2 regions of the Hansschlegelia sp. KR7-227 genome follow, and region 2 is predicted to be linked to the other one. Evidence: predicted binding sites of a transcription regulator. Region 2 holds the regulator's gene; the other holds the start of a gene.
What was found. The regulator LexA, encoded in region 2, represses DNA repair genes until DNA is damaged. The targets are predictions, from matches to a motif close to TGTTCNNNNTGTGTTCNG.

Region 1: ACO2RJ_RS15470 (DUF3072 domain-containing protein) is a predicted target of LexA. The motif match lies at 5,790-5,807, and genes of this name have one in related genera.

The regions. Positions count from the first base shown of each region.
Region 1 is NZ_JBMSEA010000002.1:2,794-10,234, reverse strand. Features, by position in the region: gene ACO2RJ_RS15510 (23S rRNA (adenine(2030)-N(6))-methyltransferase RlmJ) at 1-209, opposite strand, end outside; gene ACO2RJ_RS15505 (cupin domain-containing protein) at 235-624, opposite strand; gene ACO2RJ_RS15500 (ribonuclease T2 family protein) at 629-1,249, opposite strand; gene ACO2RJ_RS15495 (hypothetical protein) at 1,285-1,779, opposite strand; gene ACO2RJ_RS15490 (ornithine decarboxylase) at 1,993-3,222, shown strand; gene ACO2RJ_RS15485 (DUF1176 domain-containing protein) at 3,228-4,316, opposite strand; gene ACO2RJ_RS15480 (BA14K family protein) at 4,524-4,937, shown strand; gene ACO2RJ_RS15475 (BA14K family protein) at 5,183-5,680, shown strand; gene ACO2RJ_RS15470 (DUF3072 domain-containing protein) at 5,819-6,130, shown strand; gene ACO2RJ_RS15465 (RNA polymerase sigma factor) at 6,151-7,422, opposite strand; gene ACO2RJ_RS15460 (YciI family protein) at 7,419-7,441, opposite strand, start outside.
Region 2 is NZ_JBMSEA010000001.1:1,365,672-1,373,112, reverse strand. Features, by position in the region: gene gltX (glutamate--tRNA ligase) at 1-1,384, opposite strand, end outside; gene ACO2RJ_RS06440 (ComEC/Rec2 family competence protein) at 1,489-3,915, shown strand; gene lexA (transcriptional repressor LexA) at 3,909-4,616, opposite strand; gene glp (gephyrin-like molybdotransferase Glp) at 4,750-5,970, opposite strand; gene moaC (cyclic pyranopterin monophosphate synthase MoaC) at 5,967-6,452, opposite strand; gene trpC (indole-3-glycerol phosphate synthase TrpC) at 6,462-7,253, opposite strand; gene trpD (anthranilate phosphoribosyltransferase) at 7,250-7,441, opposite strand, start outside.

The DNA of each region.
Region 1 (7,441 bases), on a different contig from region 2:
CGTCCTTTTAGGCGCCCGACCCCGTTGCGCCATTCGCCGGTGCGCGTCGCCTCGTCGCCGGCGAGATCGTAGACGCCGACGCCGGCATGGGTGTCGAGATAGCTCCAGGGCGCAGGCTTCAGGTTGAGGTGCTCGACGCATTTCGCGAGCACGACGTGCTTGAGCACGTCGGCGAAATTGCCGGCATGGAAGGCGTGGCGGTAGTTCATCGGCCGGCCGGGGAGGAAGAGGGCGTCACTCGGCGTCGGGCGGCGGCGGCAGCATCACGACGAAATCCTTCGCGCAGGGCTCGAGCACGGCCCAGACGCCGGTGAATCCCGGCTCGAGCACCAGCGCGTCGCCGGGCCCGAGCGCCACCGGTTCGCCGCCGTCTGGCGTCAGGACGCAGCGGCCGGATCGCATCCGGAACCACTCCCACTCGTCATAGGCGACGCGCCATGCGCCGGGCGTCGCCTCCCAAAGGCCCGTGACCAGCCGCCCGTCCGGCGATTCGTAATGGACCTGCGTGCGAAAGGTGGGATCGCCCTCGACGACGCGCTCGGGCGGCGGGGCGTCGACGATCGGCTCCGTGGTCACGACGTCGAGGCGATGGAGGCGCATCGCGGGATCGATCTCGTCCGTCATCGGTTCATCGTCCTCTTGGCGCGGGCGCCTCGAGCCGATCGGCCCGGCAGGCGCGGCGGTCGACCTCGGCGCAAGGGCGGAAGGCGAGGTCCTTCGTCATGCAGATCCGCACCTCGCTCAGCATCCTGCCGCTGCACCCGACCGCGATCATGGACGGCCGTAGCCGCGGATTGGCCGCGATGAAGGCGCGCTCCACGTCGGCCGGAGAGGTGCTGCGGTCGTCTCTGGCGGATTGGAACGCCTCGGGGATCGCGACCGACCGGGCGGCCTTGCGCGCCAAGGCGAAGTAGCTCTGGGGATCCAGCCCGGAACAGGTTCCGTGCTTGCGCCATTCGTGGCGGACGAGGCCGGGGCTCGGCATCAGGTCGAGCATGGCGTGCACCTGGGCGCGCGTGGGGGTGCGGCCAGTGACGCGGCAGTCGCTTGGAAAGCCGCGTTCATATTGCGGCCACAGGCCGTGCACGACGAAGCCGTGCGCCTTACCGGCGCCGCACTGTCGTTCGTCGCCGCGGCGCTGCCCTGTGGTGGCGCAATAGGTCGGCGACCAGGACAGCGATAGGACGTAGAAATCGAATTCGCCCGGCCGGTCGCCGCCCTGCGCGGCGGCGGGGCCGGGGGAGGCCATCAGCGCGAGGCCGAGCAGCGCCGCGCCGAGACCCTTCACGGACGGGCCATCTTGCAGTCCGGCGCGAAGGCGTAGTGGCGGTCGAGGCCGGTGACGCACCAGTCGAAGCCGGGTCCGACGCTGCCGGGCGCCATGCCCTCCGCGATCACCCAGTAGATTTGGCGGCGGCGCCCGTCCGTCGTCACCGTGTGCGCGGAGCAGAAGCGGCGGGGAATGAACTCGCCGCCCCAGGAGGCGTAGCCGAGCTCAGTCGGCCGCGTGAAGGCGGTGAGCTCGAGCGACGAGCCCCAATATTCCCGCTCGCGGCGAGCGAAATAGCCCGCGATCGTGCCGTGCACGCGTGGATCGGCGCAGGAGGGCAGCCGGCCGGAATAGCCGCGGTTGAGCGCCGAACCCTGCCCGTGGGTCGCGACGACCTGGGCGCGGGTCCCCCGGTAGTCCGCGGCCTCCGCCGCGCCGGACGCCGCCAGTCCAAGCCCTGCCGCGACGGCGCAGGCGATCCGACCGATCGTGATTCGACCGAGACTCATGGCGAACGCTCCGCTGTGCGTGGGTTGCGGCGACAATCGATCGGTCGGCTCTCCAAATCAAGCGCGCTTCGCGGACATGGTTGAAAGCCTCCCGGCCGAGAGCGCCTCGCGGACCAGACACGGCAGGCGCCTGCGTCTTGGGATCGCCGCACGGGGGCGATAGCGTCTCCGGTCCCGACGATCGCTTCGTCCGACCCAGGAGTTCATCCGAGAATGCAGCGTTTCGATACGGCGCGCGAGGCGGCGCTCGCCTTGCGGCCGGACCGGCCGGTCTACGCGTTCCGTCCCGCGACGCTCGAAAGCGACGCCAAAGCCTTCCTCTCCGCCTTCCGCGGAACGACCGCCTACGCCGTCAAGACCAATGGCGAGCCAATGGTTTTGAAGACGCTGGTCGCCGCCGGGGTCGACGCCTTCGACGTCGCGAGCCCGGCGGAGTTCGCGGCGGCCCGCGCGGCGTCGGCCAGCGCCCGGCAGTTCTACATGCACCCGGTCAAGGCGCAGTCCGACATCCGGTTGGCGTTGGAGACCTACGGCATTCGCGCGCTCGCGCTCGATCATGAGGACGAGGTGGCGAAGATCCTCAGGATCGTGCGCGCTCAGGATCTGGACCCCGAGGACGTGACTCTGTTCGTCCGCCTCGCCACCAAGGGGCACGCCGCTTACGAGCTGTCGAAGAAATTCGGAGCGACGCCCTCGGCCGCCGTGGAGCTGCTCCAGCGGATCGACCGCGTCGGCTTCCGCTCAGGCCTCGCGTTCCATGTCGGCAGCCAGGTCGAGGACCTCTCCACCTATGAGCGCGGCGTCGCCTCGGCGGCGTGGGTGCGGGGCCGCTCAGGCGTGGAGCTCGCGGCCCTCGACATCGGCGGCGGCTTTCCCGCCGCCTACGGCCGCGACCCGAAACGGCCGGGTCCGCCGACGCCCGAAGTCGGGGAGCTCGTGTCCCGCGTGCAGACCGAGGTCGACGAATGGGGGCTCGGCGACCTGCCGCTGATCGCGGAGCCCGGCCGGGTGATCGTGGCGCGCTCGCTCTCCGTCATCGTCCGGGTGATGCTCAAGAAGGGCCAGCGGCTCTACATCAATGACGGCATCTGGAGCTCGCTGTCGGACGCCTGGACCGGAAAGATCACGCTGCCGGCGACGCTCATTCCCGACCCCGCCCGCCGGCGGGCGACGCGGACGTCGGAGCCGAAGCTCACGCCCTTCCGCGTGTACGGCGCGACCTGCGACAGCGTCGACGTGCTGTCCCGGCCGTTCTGGCTGCCGGACACGGTCGACACCGGCGACTGGATCGAGATCGGCCATATCGGCGCCTACAGCCTGGCGCTGCGCACCCGCTTCAACGGCTTTTATCCCGACGAGTTCGTGGAGGTCGCGACGCCGTTCGAAACCGTGGAGGGGCTCGAAGGCTTCGCCGCGACAGAGCCGCGGCGCGGCATGGCCTGAAGCGCCTACCGCTCGCCGCGGAACACGATCGGGAACTTGGCCTTGTCGCCGACCCCGTCGCATTCCTCCTTGGATCGGTATTCGATCATGCGGAACGCCGCGCCGACCCATTCCCAGATCCCGTAGGTTCCGCAGTCGCCGGCGCCGCGGCCCTTGTCGAAGGCCGTGAGCTGCTTGGTTTCCGGGTCGTATTCCGCGTTGGCGAGCGTGTCGACGCCGGTCCAGCCGATCGATTCCACGAAGTTTGCGAACAGCAGCGGTTCGAACCGGTTGGCGGCCTTGGAGGGGTCCTCGACGAACATCGCGAAGTCGGCGTTGTAGGATCCCGAGGCGCACACGATCGCCCAGAGCGTGCGCCCGCCTCCGAGCTCGGCGGCGAAGGATTGTTCGGCGAGGAACGAAGGGTCGCCCTCGTTCTGGTCCCAGACGGGGCAATCGCGCTCGATCATCGTCTTGCGCAAGGGCTCGGGCGCCGCGTCGCGCGAGACGTCGCGGATGCGGCCGGCGCGGGCGGCCGGGGTCTGTCCTCCGATCAGGGCGCTGAGCGCGTCCTGACGATCTGCGCGACCCTGACGCATGTCGATGAAGCTGACCGCCGGCCCAAAACCCGCGATCGGCAGAGCGGAGGACACCTGCTCGCCGCCTTCGCCGGTGACCATGACGTCGAGCGTCCTGCCCCGCCGCAGGAACGGCAACAGTCGCTTCGTCGCGGCGTCCGACAGGCGGATGTCGACCGACCGGGCGTCGCTCCCCGGGCCGCTCGACAGGTCCGATCCCGACGCGAGCCGCACGGGCGGCCCGCCGTCGAGCGTGATCGCGAGACGGGGGCGGGGCGCCGCGCTCGCGGGCGCCAAAAGCGTCACGATAAGGCGCGCCACGGCGTCCTTCGCCGCCTCCCTCATGACCGTGACGCGCACGGCGTCCGCCCCGGAGGCGGGGGCCTCGGTGAAGATCCGGCAGTCCGACTGACTCTCCGGCTGAGCGCAGGACGCCGTCCATTTTTCGAACGTCACGTCGGTCGCCACGGCAGGCGCCGCGCCGCCGAACGTCGCAGCAGCGATCCAGCTCGCGATCAGGAGAACTCGTCGTCGCATCGCGGCTCCTGCGGGTGGTGGCGAGGACTACCTACAGCGTCATCTCGTTTATTTCGAGGTCCCACGGTCACGGAAACGTGATCGCACGTTCGGCATATGGAAGCCGGGCCGCGCGTTCGCATTCGTGTGAACTAGACTGCGCCTGAGGGAGGGGCTTCACGGGCGGGGCGTGGTTCAGCGTCTTCGCCGCCACCCAAGGAGACCACAATGAGAAAACTTTACGCCATCGCGCTGTCGGCGGCCGTCGGCTTGGTCGGGCTGTCGGAAGGCGTCGCGCCCGCAGCGGCGGCGTCGGCCGCGAAGCCGGCGTCCGTCGAGCAGGTGCGCGCCAGCGCGCTTCGGAGCCTGAGCGCCGGCGACGTCCAGACCGTCGGCCACCGCGGCTATCGCCATCGCGGATCGCGCGGACATCGCCGCGGCTTCCACAGCCAGGGCCCGTTCAGCGGCCGCTACTATGGCGGCGGGCGACGCTATTACCGTGGACGGCGTCACTACGGCCATCGTTACTATGGCGGTCGACGGTATTATGGCCGCCGCTACGGCTACCGTCGGCCTTACTACGGTCCGCGATACTACCACCGCCGGCACTATCGCCCGGGAATCTACTTCGGCATCTACTGACCACGGCGGCCGGATCGGCCGCCCCAGAGCAACCGATCGGCGCGGCGGCCTGTGGGCGGCCGCGCCGATCGCGTATCGGACGCCCTCGTGAATGTGCCGCCGCGGCGCCAATCGCTTCACCACGATGTGCGCTTTCGTGATCGCCCATGTGGGATTTGTTGCAACGAGTGCACGTTTCGTTTGTTGAGAAGGGGAGCGGATGAACGGGAGCCCGACGCGGCTCCCCTTTGCGCGAGGAGTTCGAAATGAACCGTATGTTCGTCATAGCCTTGTCGACCGCCGTCGGCGTGGTCGGAATGACCGAGGGCATGTCGCCTGCCTCCGCGGCCGAAGCGGCGTCGAAGCCCTCGAGCCTGGACCAGGTGCGGGACGGCGCGATGGCTGCGCTCGCCTCCGGCGACGTTGAGCAGGTGGGCAAGCGCGGCCGGGGCAAATACCGTGGCCGCGGATCGTATGGCGGCGGCCGCCACTATGGCCGCCGCGGCTGGAGCGGCGGGCGTCGTTACGGCAACCGACGCTATTATGGCCGGCGCTACTATGGCGGTCGCCGCTACCGTCACGGCCGCAATTACGGCGGCGCGGTCGCCGCAGGCGTGGCTGGACTCGTGATCGGTTCAGCGATCGCAAGCTCGGCGCGCCCCGGCTACCGGACGCGCGAGTGGTGCGCCCAGCGCTATCGCACCTACAATCCCCGGACCGGCACCTATGTCCCGTCGCCCGGCCGGATCGCCTATTGCCCCTGACGGTTCGCGACGCCCTGTCGCGACCGACCTTCGAACCCCGGCCTCAGCGCCGGGGTTTTTCGTTCTCGGCCCGCCAGGAACCTCCGGCTGGCGCGAACGTTCTTCAACGACGAACGAATGAAGAACGAAGGACGGGACATGACCGACAAGAGCACGCCTGAAAGCCGCACGGACGCCCGTCGCGCCGCAGACCCCGACGCCCCCAATCCTGGCGAAGCCGCGCGTCACGTCGATCCCAATCCGAAAACCGCGCCGGACCCCGAGAGCAACGCCGAGAAGGACCCGTCCGACTGGGTCTCCGGCGGCGAGCCCATGACGGGCGCGCAGGCGTCCTACCTGAAGACCCTGTCGGAAGAGACAGGCAGCGCCGCCTACACGCCGGACCTGACAAAGGCGGAGGCGTCGACCCTGATCGACGAGCTGAAGAACGCGCGCAACGAAAAGCGCTGATCTCAAGCCCTTCTATAGGCTCAGGATGCGGGCTGGGGGCGCGCGTCTGCGCCGTCCTTGGCCAGCCGGTCGAGATGAGCGCGGATATGGGCGGCCTCGGCAGGGCTGGTCGCGAGTCCGATCGCCCGGTCGAACGCCTCCCGGGCCTCGCGCGTGCGTCCAAGCTCGAGATAGAGCGCCCCCCGCGCTCCGTGGAAATAGAAATAGTTCGACAGACGCTCGCCGAGCGGATCGATGAGCGCGAGCGCGGCTTCCGGCCCGTGCAGCTTCGATAGGGCGACGGCCCGGTTCAGCGTCACCACGGGCGAGGGGGCCAAGCGCTCCAGCGCGCCGTAAAGGGCGTTGATCTCGGCCCAGTCGGTGTCGGCGAACCGCGCCGCGCGGGCGTGCATCGCGGCGATCGCGGCCTGCACGAGATAAGGTCCGGGTCGGCGGTGGCGCATGGCCTTGTCAATGAGCGCAAGCCCTTCCGCGATCATCGGGCGGCTCCAGAGCGAACGGTCCTGATCTTCGAGCAGGACGATCGCGCCCGAGGCGTCGAAGCGCGCGGCCGCGCGCGCGTGCTGGAGCAGCATGAGCGCGGCGAGGCCCATGACCTCCGGCTCTGCGGGGAAGAGCGTGATCAGGAGGCGCGCAAGCCGGATCGCCTCCTCGCAGAGCGGGGCGCGCATCGCCGTGTCGTCCCCGCTCGCGGAATAGCCCTCGTTGAACACGAGATAGACCATCGCGACGACGGTGGAGAGGCGCTCGGCGCGCTCGACGGGGCCCGGCGCCTCGAACGGCGCGTCGCCCGCGCCGATCCGGGCCTTCGCGCGCGTGATGCGCTGCTCCATCGCCGCCTCGGACACGAGGAACGCGCGCGCGATCTGCTTCACCGTCAGCCCCGAGACGATCCGGAGCGCCAGCGCGATCTGCTGGGTCGACGGCAGGTCCCTGTGGCAGCAGACGAACAGCAGGCGCAGGATGTCGTCGCGGTAGTCGGCCTGGTCGAGCCGTTCGGCGATGTCGGCCTCGGCGTCGCCCAAATCGGAGAGCTGGTCTTCGTCCGGCAGCTCCGTCTGCTTCGCCCGTCGGCGCAGCGCGTCGAGCGCGACATTGCGGCCCACGAAGATCAGCCAAGCCGCCGGGTCGCGGGGAGGGCCGTTGGCAGGCCAGGTCTTGAGCGCCCGCAGGCAGGCCTCCTGGAACGCTTCCTCCGCCGCGTCGAGATCGCGGAAATACCGCAGCAGCGCCGCCACCGCCTGGGGGCGGGCGGAGACCAGCGCCTTGTCGATCCAGGCGATGTCGGTCATGGCGCGAGGCTCACCGGGT
Region 2 (7,441 bases):
GGCCGAGAGCTTCGAGCACGTCGAAGATGCCGGGGGAGGTCTTTCGGCCGGTCAGAGCAGCCCGCAGAGGCTGCGCGACCGCGCCGAGCTTGACGCTGGCCTCCTCCGCGACCTGCCGGACGACGGCTTCCGCATCCGCGGCGGTCCAGACCTCAAGCGCACCCAGCCGCGTCGCCAACGTGGCGAGAAGGCCGCGCGCGTCGGGCGTGAGCAGGTCCTGCGCGGCAGGCTCGACGGCGAGCGGTCGCTCGTCGAGCAGGAAGCGAGCACCGTCCAGCAGTTCGACCAGCGTTTTCGCGCGTTCCTTCAAGCCGGGAAGGGCGCGGGCGAGCGCGTCCCAGCGTCCGTTGGCGTCAAGTTTCGCGGCGGCCTCGGCGCCGCCGGGCAGATACGGCATCGCCTTCTTCAGCGCCGCCAGCAATTCATCGTCTGGAGTCGACCGGACATAGTGGCCGTTCAGGTTCTGGAGCTTGGCCTGGTCGAAACGGGCGGCGGAGCGTCCGACGTCGCCGATAGCGAACCACGCGATCGCCTGTTCGGTCGAGAAGATCTCGTCGTCGCCGTGGCTCCAGCCGAGCCTGGCGAGGTAGTTCCGAAGCGCCGCCGGCAGGAGCCCCATCTCGCGATAGGCCTCTACGCCGAGCGCGCCATGCCGCTTCGACAGCTTCGCTCCGTCCGGACCATGGATGAGCGGAATATGCGCCATCTTCGGCACGGACCAGCCAAGCGCCTCGTAGATCTGCGTCTGCCGCGCCGCGTTGGTGAGGTGGTCGACCCCGCGAACGATATGGGTGACGCCCATGTCGTGGTCATCGACGACGACGGCCAACATGTAGGTCGGGGTGCCGTCCGACCGCAGCAGGACGAGATCGTCCAGATCCTTGTTGGGAATGACGACGCGGCCCTGGACCAGGTCCTCGATCACCGTCTCGCCGGTCTGCGGCGCCTTGAGGCGGATGGCGGGCGCGCGGTCCGCGGGAGCGTCGGAGGCCGGGCGGTCGCGCCAGCGGCCGTCATAGCGCGGCGGGCGACCCTCGGCCTGGGCGGTCGCGCGCATTTCCTCGAGCTCTTGGGCCGACGCGTAGCACCGGTAGGCGCGGCCATCCCTCAGCATGGCGTCCACGGCCTCGCGATGGCGGTCGGCGCGGGCGAACTGGAACACCGGGTCGCCGTCCCAGTCGAGACCGAGCCAGGTGAGCCCGTCGAGAATGGCGGCGATCGCGGCGTCGGTCGACCGGGCCCGGTCGGTGTCCTCGATCCGGAGCAGCATCTTGCCGCCCTGGGACTTCGCGAACAGCCAGTTGAAGAGCGCCGTGCGCGCGCCGCCAATATGCAGAAAGCCGGTCGGCGACGGCGCGAAGCGGGTGACGACGGTTTCGGTCACGATGCGCGGGCCTTGAACGATGCGTGGATCCGCGGCGGCGGCGAACGCCTGTGCGCGACGGCGCGACCGTGTAGCATGGTCGCGCGACCGGGGGAAAGACGGGCATGGCGCGAGACACGCGGCGGGCTCAGGGACAGACGAGAACGGCTGTCCTGCCGGGCGTGCGCGACGTCGGGGACGCACGTCGGGGGACGATCGCCGCAGGAGCCGCCGACTGGCTTGCGGCGCGTTTTGCGGAGGAAGCCGATCTCGGGCGCCCCGCGCTCTGGATGCCCGTCGCCTTCGGGACCGGCGTCCTGGTCTACTTCGCCGCGGCGCATGAACCCACGCTGACGGCCTCGTTCGCGGTCTGGCTTGCGGGCGGCGGGATCGCGGCGCTGCTTCGCCGGCGGTTCGTCGCGCTGTGGCTCGCGTTGGCGGTCGCGTTCGCCGCCTCGGGATTTCTAGCCGCCAAATTGTCGACTTTGCGGGCGGAAGCTCCCGTCCTGCCGCGGGCGATGAGGGCGGACGCCGTGGGTCGCGTGGTCGCGATCGAACCACGAGCGAACGATCGTCGGCGCGTGACGCTCGTCCTTGAAAGCCTGGGGACGCTCGCGCCGGCCGATCGTCCGCGAAAGACGCGGGTCACGCTCGGCAAGGAGCCCGCGGTCGCCGCCGGTGATCGGCTGGCGCTTTCCGCCTATTGGCGACCTCCGCAAGGGCCGGTCCGCCCCGGCGGGTACGACTTCGCCCGCGTCGCCTTTTTCGAGGGGATCGGGGCCACGGGAAGCGAGCCGACAAATCTGCGCAATCTCGGGCCAGCGTCCGATCTCGGCGTCGCCGATCGGCTCTCGGCGGCCCTCGAACGCTTGAGGATGAGCCTGACCGAGCGCGTCACGCGGTCGGTCGGCGGCCCGGAAGGCACGGTGGCGGCGGCCCTCGTGACCGGGGTCGAGGGACCGATCCCACAGAAGATCGAGGACGACCTGCGGGCGGCCGGCCTCAGCCACATCCTGTCGATCTCCGGTCTGCACATGGCGCTCGTCGCGGGCACGCTGTTCTGGCTCGCGCGCGCCGGCCTGGCGCTGTCGTCGACCGCAGCGCTTCGATGGCCGGTGAAGAGCGTCGCCGCCATCGTGGCGCTCGCGGGCGCGACGTTCTACCTCGCGCTCTCCGGAGCCGAGGTGGCGACCCAGCGCTCCTACATCATGATCGCGATCGTGTTCGCAGCCGTGATCCTCGGCCGGCCGGCGATGTCGCCCCGAAACCTGGCCCTTGCGGCGCTGCTCGTCATGGCCTGGTTGCCCGAGGCGGCGCTGGGACCGAGCTTCCAGATGTCGTTCGCGGCGGTCGCGGCCCTAATCGCCTGGTTCGAGCGGAGGAGCGACGGCGCGCGACCTCCGCCGCCGGCCTCGGGCCTCGGACGCGCGTGGCGCTGGGCGCTAGCCGCAGCCGCGATCGCGGTGATGACGACCCTGGTCGCGGGGATGGCGACCGCGCCGTTCGCCGCCTATCACTTCCACCGCACGACGCCTTACGCGCTCGCCGGCAACGCGCTGGCGACGCCGTTGCTCAGCGTCCTCGTGATGCCGTCGGTCGTGGGCGGGCTGTTCTTCGCCCCGCTGGGTCTGGACGGCCTGTGGTGGCAGGCCATGGGTCTCGGCCTGAGGGGCGTGCTCGCGATCGCGGAGATGGTGGCGTCATGGCCGGGATCCGAGCGCAATGTGCCGGCCTTCGACGAGCCGGCGCTCGCCCTGTTTGCGCTCGGGATCTGCTGGGCATGTCTGTGGCGGACGCGGTTGAGATGGGGCGCCGTTCCCATGCTCGCGGCGGCGCTGGCGCTTGCCGCGGTCCCGTCGCGGCCGGATGTGGTGATCGACGCCTCGGGCCGCGAGATGGCGGCCAGGGGCCCTGACGGCGCGCTGGCGCTCGTGGGGACCCGGTCCTGGAGCTTCGCCGCCAAGGTGTGGCTCGCCGCCGACGCGGCGTCGCCCGTGAAGGCGGGCCGACCCACCGAGCGGCCATCTCAGCCGGGCGGCCGCGGTGCGCAGTCCTCGCCTTCGGCCGCGGGGGCGTCAGCCGAAGGATCATTCGGGTCGGGCGCGAAGGTCGTCGGCCAGACCACGACCGTCGTGCGCTGCGACGCCTACGGCTGCGTCGCGCCGCTGTTCGCCGGCGGATGGGCTGCGCTGGTCTGGGATGCCCGGGCCTTCGACGAAGACTGCCGTCGCGCCACGTTGGTGGTCACGCGTCTCGACGCGCCCGACGCCTGCCGGGACGCCGCGGCGGTGATCGACCGCGCCGCGCTCGCCGCGACCGGATCGCTGGCGCTGATGCGCGACGGCCCGCGGTTCATCGGGCGCTCGGCCCGAAACCCCGCCGGGTCCCGCCCTTGGCACAGGGGGAGCGCCCTGGCCACCGCGCCGCCGCCCGACGACGCGCTGAAACTCGTCTTCGCGCCAAGAGCGCGCGCCCCGGCCACAGTCGACCGACCGACCGTCGTCGATCCGACTTCGCCTGACGAGGAGCCGCCGCCGGGCGAGGATCAATAGCGCCGGATGAGCCCGACCAGCCGCCCCTGGATCGCCACACGGTCCGGGCCGAATATGCGCGTCTCATAGGCCGGGTTCGCGGCCTCGAGCGCGATCGAGGCGCCGCGCTTGCGCAGCCGCTTCAGCGTCGCCTCCTCATGGTCGACGAGCGCGACTACGATGTCGCCGGTGTCGGCGGACTCCTGCCGGCGGATCAGCACGAGGTCGCCGTCGAGGATGCCGGCCTCGATCATCGAGTCGCCGCGCACTTCGAGCGCGAAATGCTCGCCGTTGGAGAGCATATCCGGAGAGACCGAGATCGTGTCGCTCTTGGTCTGGATCGCCTCGATCGGCACGCCCGCGGCGATCCGGCCCATAACGGGGATCGCGACCATGCGCGCGGAGCTGTCGTCCGGCTCGTCGGCGGCAGGCCGCCTGCGGCCCAGATTGCCCTCGATCACGCTCGGCGTGAAGCGCCCCGTCGGCCGCGTCACGGGCGGCGCGGCCGCTTCCGGAAGGCGGACCACCTCGATCGCCCGGGCTCGGTTCGGCAGCCGTCGGATGAAGCCGCGCTCCTCAAGCGCCATGATCAGACGGTGCACGCCCGACTTCGACTGCAGCCCCAGCGCGTCCTTCATCTCCTCGAACGAGGGGGGAACGCCGGTCTCCTTCAGCCGCTCGTGAATGTAGCGGAGAAGGTCGTACTGCTTGCGGGTCAACATGGGCGGCTCCGCGCCGTGACAAAACAAATCATGAACAGATTCGTAGCTGTTCTAGGTGTGTTCCGCAAGCGTTAAGGCCGCGTTACCATCCCGGGAGGTTCTCCTCCACGAGCGTCGTTCGATCGTCCGACGATCAGAACGGATGGTGTAACATCATGATTTCGCAAGGAGTTCCGGCGTCCGCGGCCGGCGCGTGGGCCGGCCTCACGAGCAGGCACTCGGCGTCCGAGAGGGCGCGCAGCATCGACGAATCCTGGCGGTCGAAAGCGGTCGCGACGGCGACGCCGTCCGAATCAAAGGTGAGCGCCGCGCGCATATAGTCTTCACGCCGGTCGTTCTGCGCCATGTCCCGTCCAAGCCTGGCGAACGTCTTGGCCGGTTCGACGTCCTCGCGGCCGGCCATGCGACGGAGCGCGGGGACGAGAAACAGCAGCGAGCAGACGATCGCCGAGACTGGATTGCCCGGCAGCCCGAGCGCGAGCATGTCACCGCGCCGACCCGCCATCATAGGCTTGCCCGGCCGCATGGCGATCTTCCAGAAATCCAGCGCGACGCCGGCCTCTGCGAGCGCAGGCTGCACCAGGTCGTGGTCGCCGACCGAGGCGCCGCCGAGCGTCACCAGAACATCCACCTTCTCTTCGATCGCGCGGTCGATCGCCGCGCGGATGGCGGCGCGGTCGTCGGGCGCGATCCCCAGATCGACGGCGACGCCGCCTTCGCCTTCGACGACGGCGGCGATCGCAAAGCTGTTCGACGCAATGATCTGGTCCGGTCCCGCTCTTTCTCCGGGCATGACCAGTTCGTCGCCGGTCGCGAGGATCGCGACGCGGGGGCGGCGGCCCACGTCGACGGCAGGGTGGCCCAGCGCCGCGGCGAGCGCGAGATCGCGCGCCCCGAGCCTTCGGCCGGCGGGCAGGAGCTCCTGCCCGGTGGCAAAGTCGATCCCGGCGCGGCGGATGTGGCGGCCGAGGACGGCCGCCTCCTGCGCCGTCACGACCGCGCCGTCGCGCTCGGCGTCCTCCTGAAGCAGGATCGCGTCGGCGCCGTCGGGAACCGGAGCTCCGGTGAAGATCCTGACGGCCTCGCCGGGACCGACGCGCCCGCCGAAGGCGCGGCCGGCGGCGGCCTCGCCGATCACGGTCAGCCGGGCGGGGGCGCGGCCGACGTCGGATGCGCGGACCGCGTAGCCGTCCATCGCGGAGCAGTCCCAGGGCGGCTGGGTCCGGAGCGCGGATAAGGGGTTCGCAAGCGTGCGCCCGAGCGCCTCGCGCAACGCGACGCGCTCGGAGGGGAGCCGCGCGACGCCGGAGAGAATGCGGGCGCGCGCCTCGGCCACGGGCAGAAGCCCGCTCACGAGGCCTCCTCGACCCGGAAGTCGCCGGACCGTCCGCCAGACTTGGCCAGAAGCCGCACGCCCTCGATCCGCATGGCGCGATCGACGGCTTTGGTCATGTCGTAGACCGTGAGGCAGGCGACCGAGACCGCGGTCAGCGCCTCCATCTCGACGCCGGTCGGGCCCGTGACGCGCGCGGTCGCGGTCACGATCACGCCGGGGAGGGAGGCGTCGGGAATCAGCTCCACGGACACTTTCGAGAGCATGAGCGGGTGGCAGAGCGGGATGAGCTCATGGGTGCGTTTCGCCGCCATGATGCCGGCCAGCCGCGCCGTCCCGAGCACGTCGCCCTTCTTGGCGTCCCCGTCGACGATCAGGCGCAGCGTCTCCGCCGCCATGACGACGCGGCCTTCCGCCGTCGCCTCGCGGATGGTGGCCGGCTTGTCGCCGACGTCCACCATGTTGGCTTCGCCCGACGCGGAGAGATGGGTGAGGCGCGACATCGGCGGGGGTCAGGCCGCCAGAAGCTGACGGGTCGCGGCGGCCACGTCCTGCTGGCGCATCAGACTTTCGCCCACGAGCAGGGTGCGGCAGCCGACCGCGGCGAGCCGAGCGACGTCGGCCGGAGTGAAGATGCCGCTTTCCCCGACGAGGATACGGTCGGGGGGCGCGAGCGCCGAAAGCCGCTCGGTCATGTCGAGCGATACTTCGAAGGTGCGAAGATTCCTGTTGTTCACTCCCAGCAGCTTGGCGTTGAGCGGCAGCGCGCGATCGAGCTCCGCTTCGTCATGCACCTCGATCAGCGCATCCATGCCGAGGTCGGACGCTGAGGCCACCAGGTCGCGCGCTTCCGCGTCGGTCACGGCGGCCATGATGACGAGGATGCAGTCGGCGCCGAGCGCGCGCGCCTCCGCCACCTGGTAAGGCTCGTACATGAAGTCCTTGCGGATCACGGGAAGCGCCACGGCGTCGCGGGCCGCCGTCAAGAAGCCCGGCGCGCCTTGGAAGGACGGGCCGTCGGTCAACACCGACAGGCAGGTCGCGCCGCCCGCCGCGTAGGCGCGCGCGAGCACCGGCGGGTCGAAGTCGGCGCGGATCAAACCCTTTGAAGGACTGGCCTTCTTGATCTCGGCGATGAGCGCCGTACGGCCTGCGCCTAGCGTCGTCTCGATCGCCGCCACGAAGCCGCGGGGCGGCGACGCGGCCTCGGCGGCACGACGCGTCTCGGCGTAAGGGCGAGCAGCCTTGGCGTCGGCGACCTCCCGCCGCTTATAGGCTTCGATCCGGGCGAGGATGTCGTTCATGCCGCCTGCTCCTCGGCCGAGATGCGGACGAGCGCGTCGAGCCGGGAATACGCCGCGCCCGAATCGATCGCGCCTGCGGCGAGCTTGGCGCCGGCCTCCAATGTCTCCGCCCGGCCGGCGACCACGAGCGTCGCGGCGGCGTTCAGGATCGACACGTCACGATAGGCGCCGCGTTCGCCGTCGAGCAC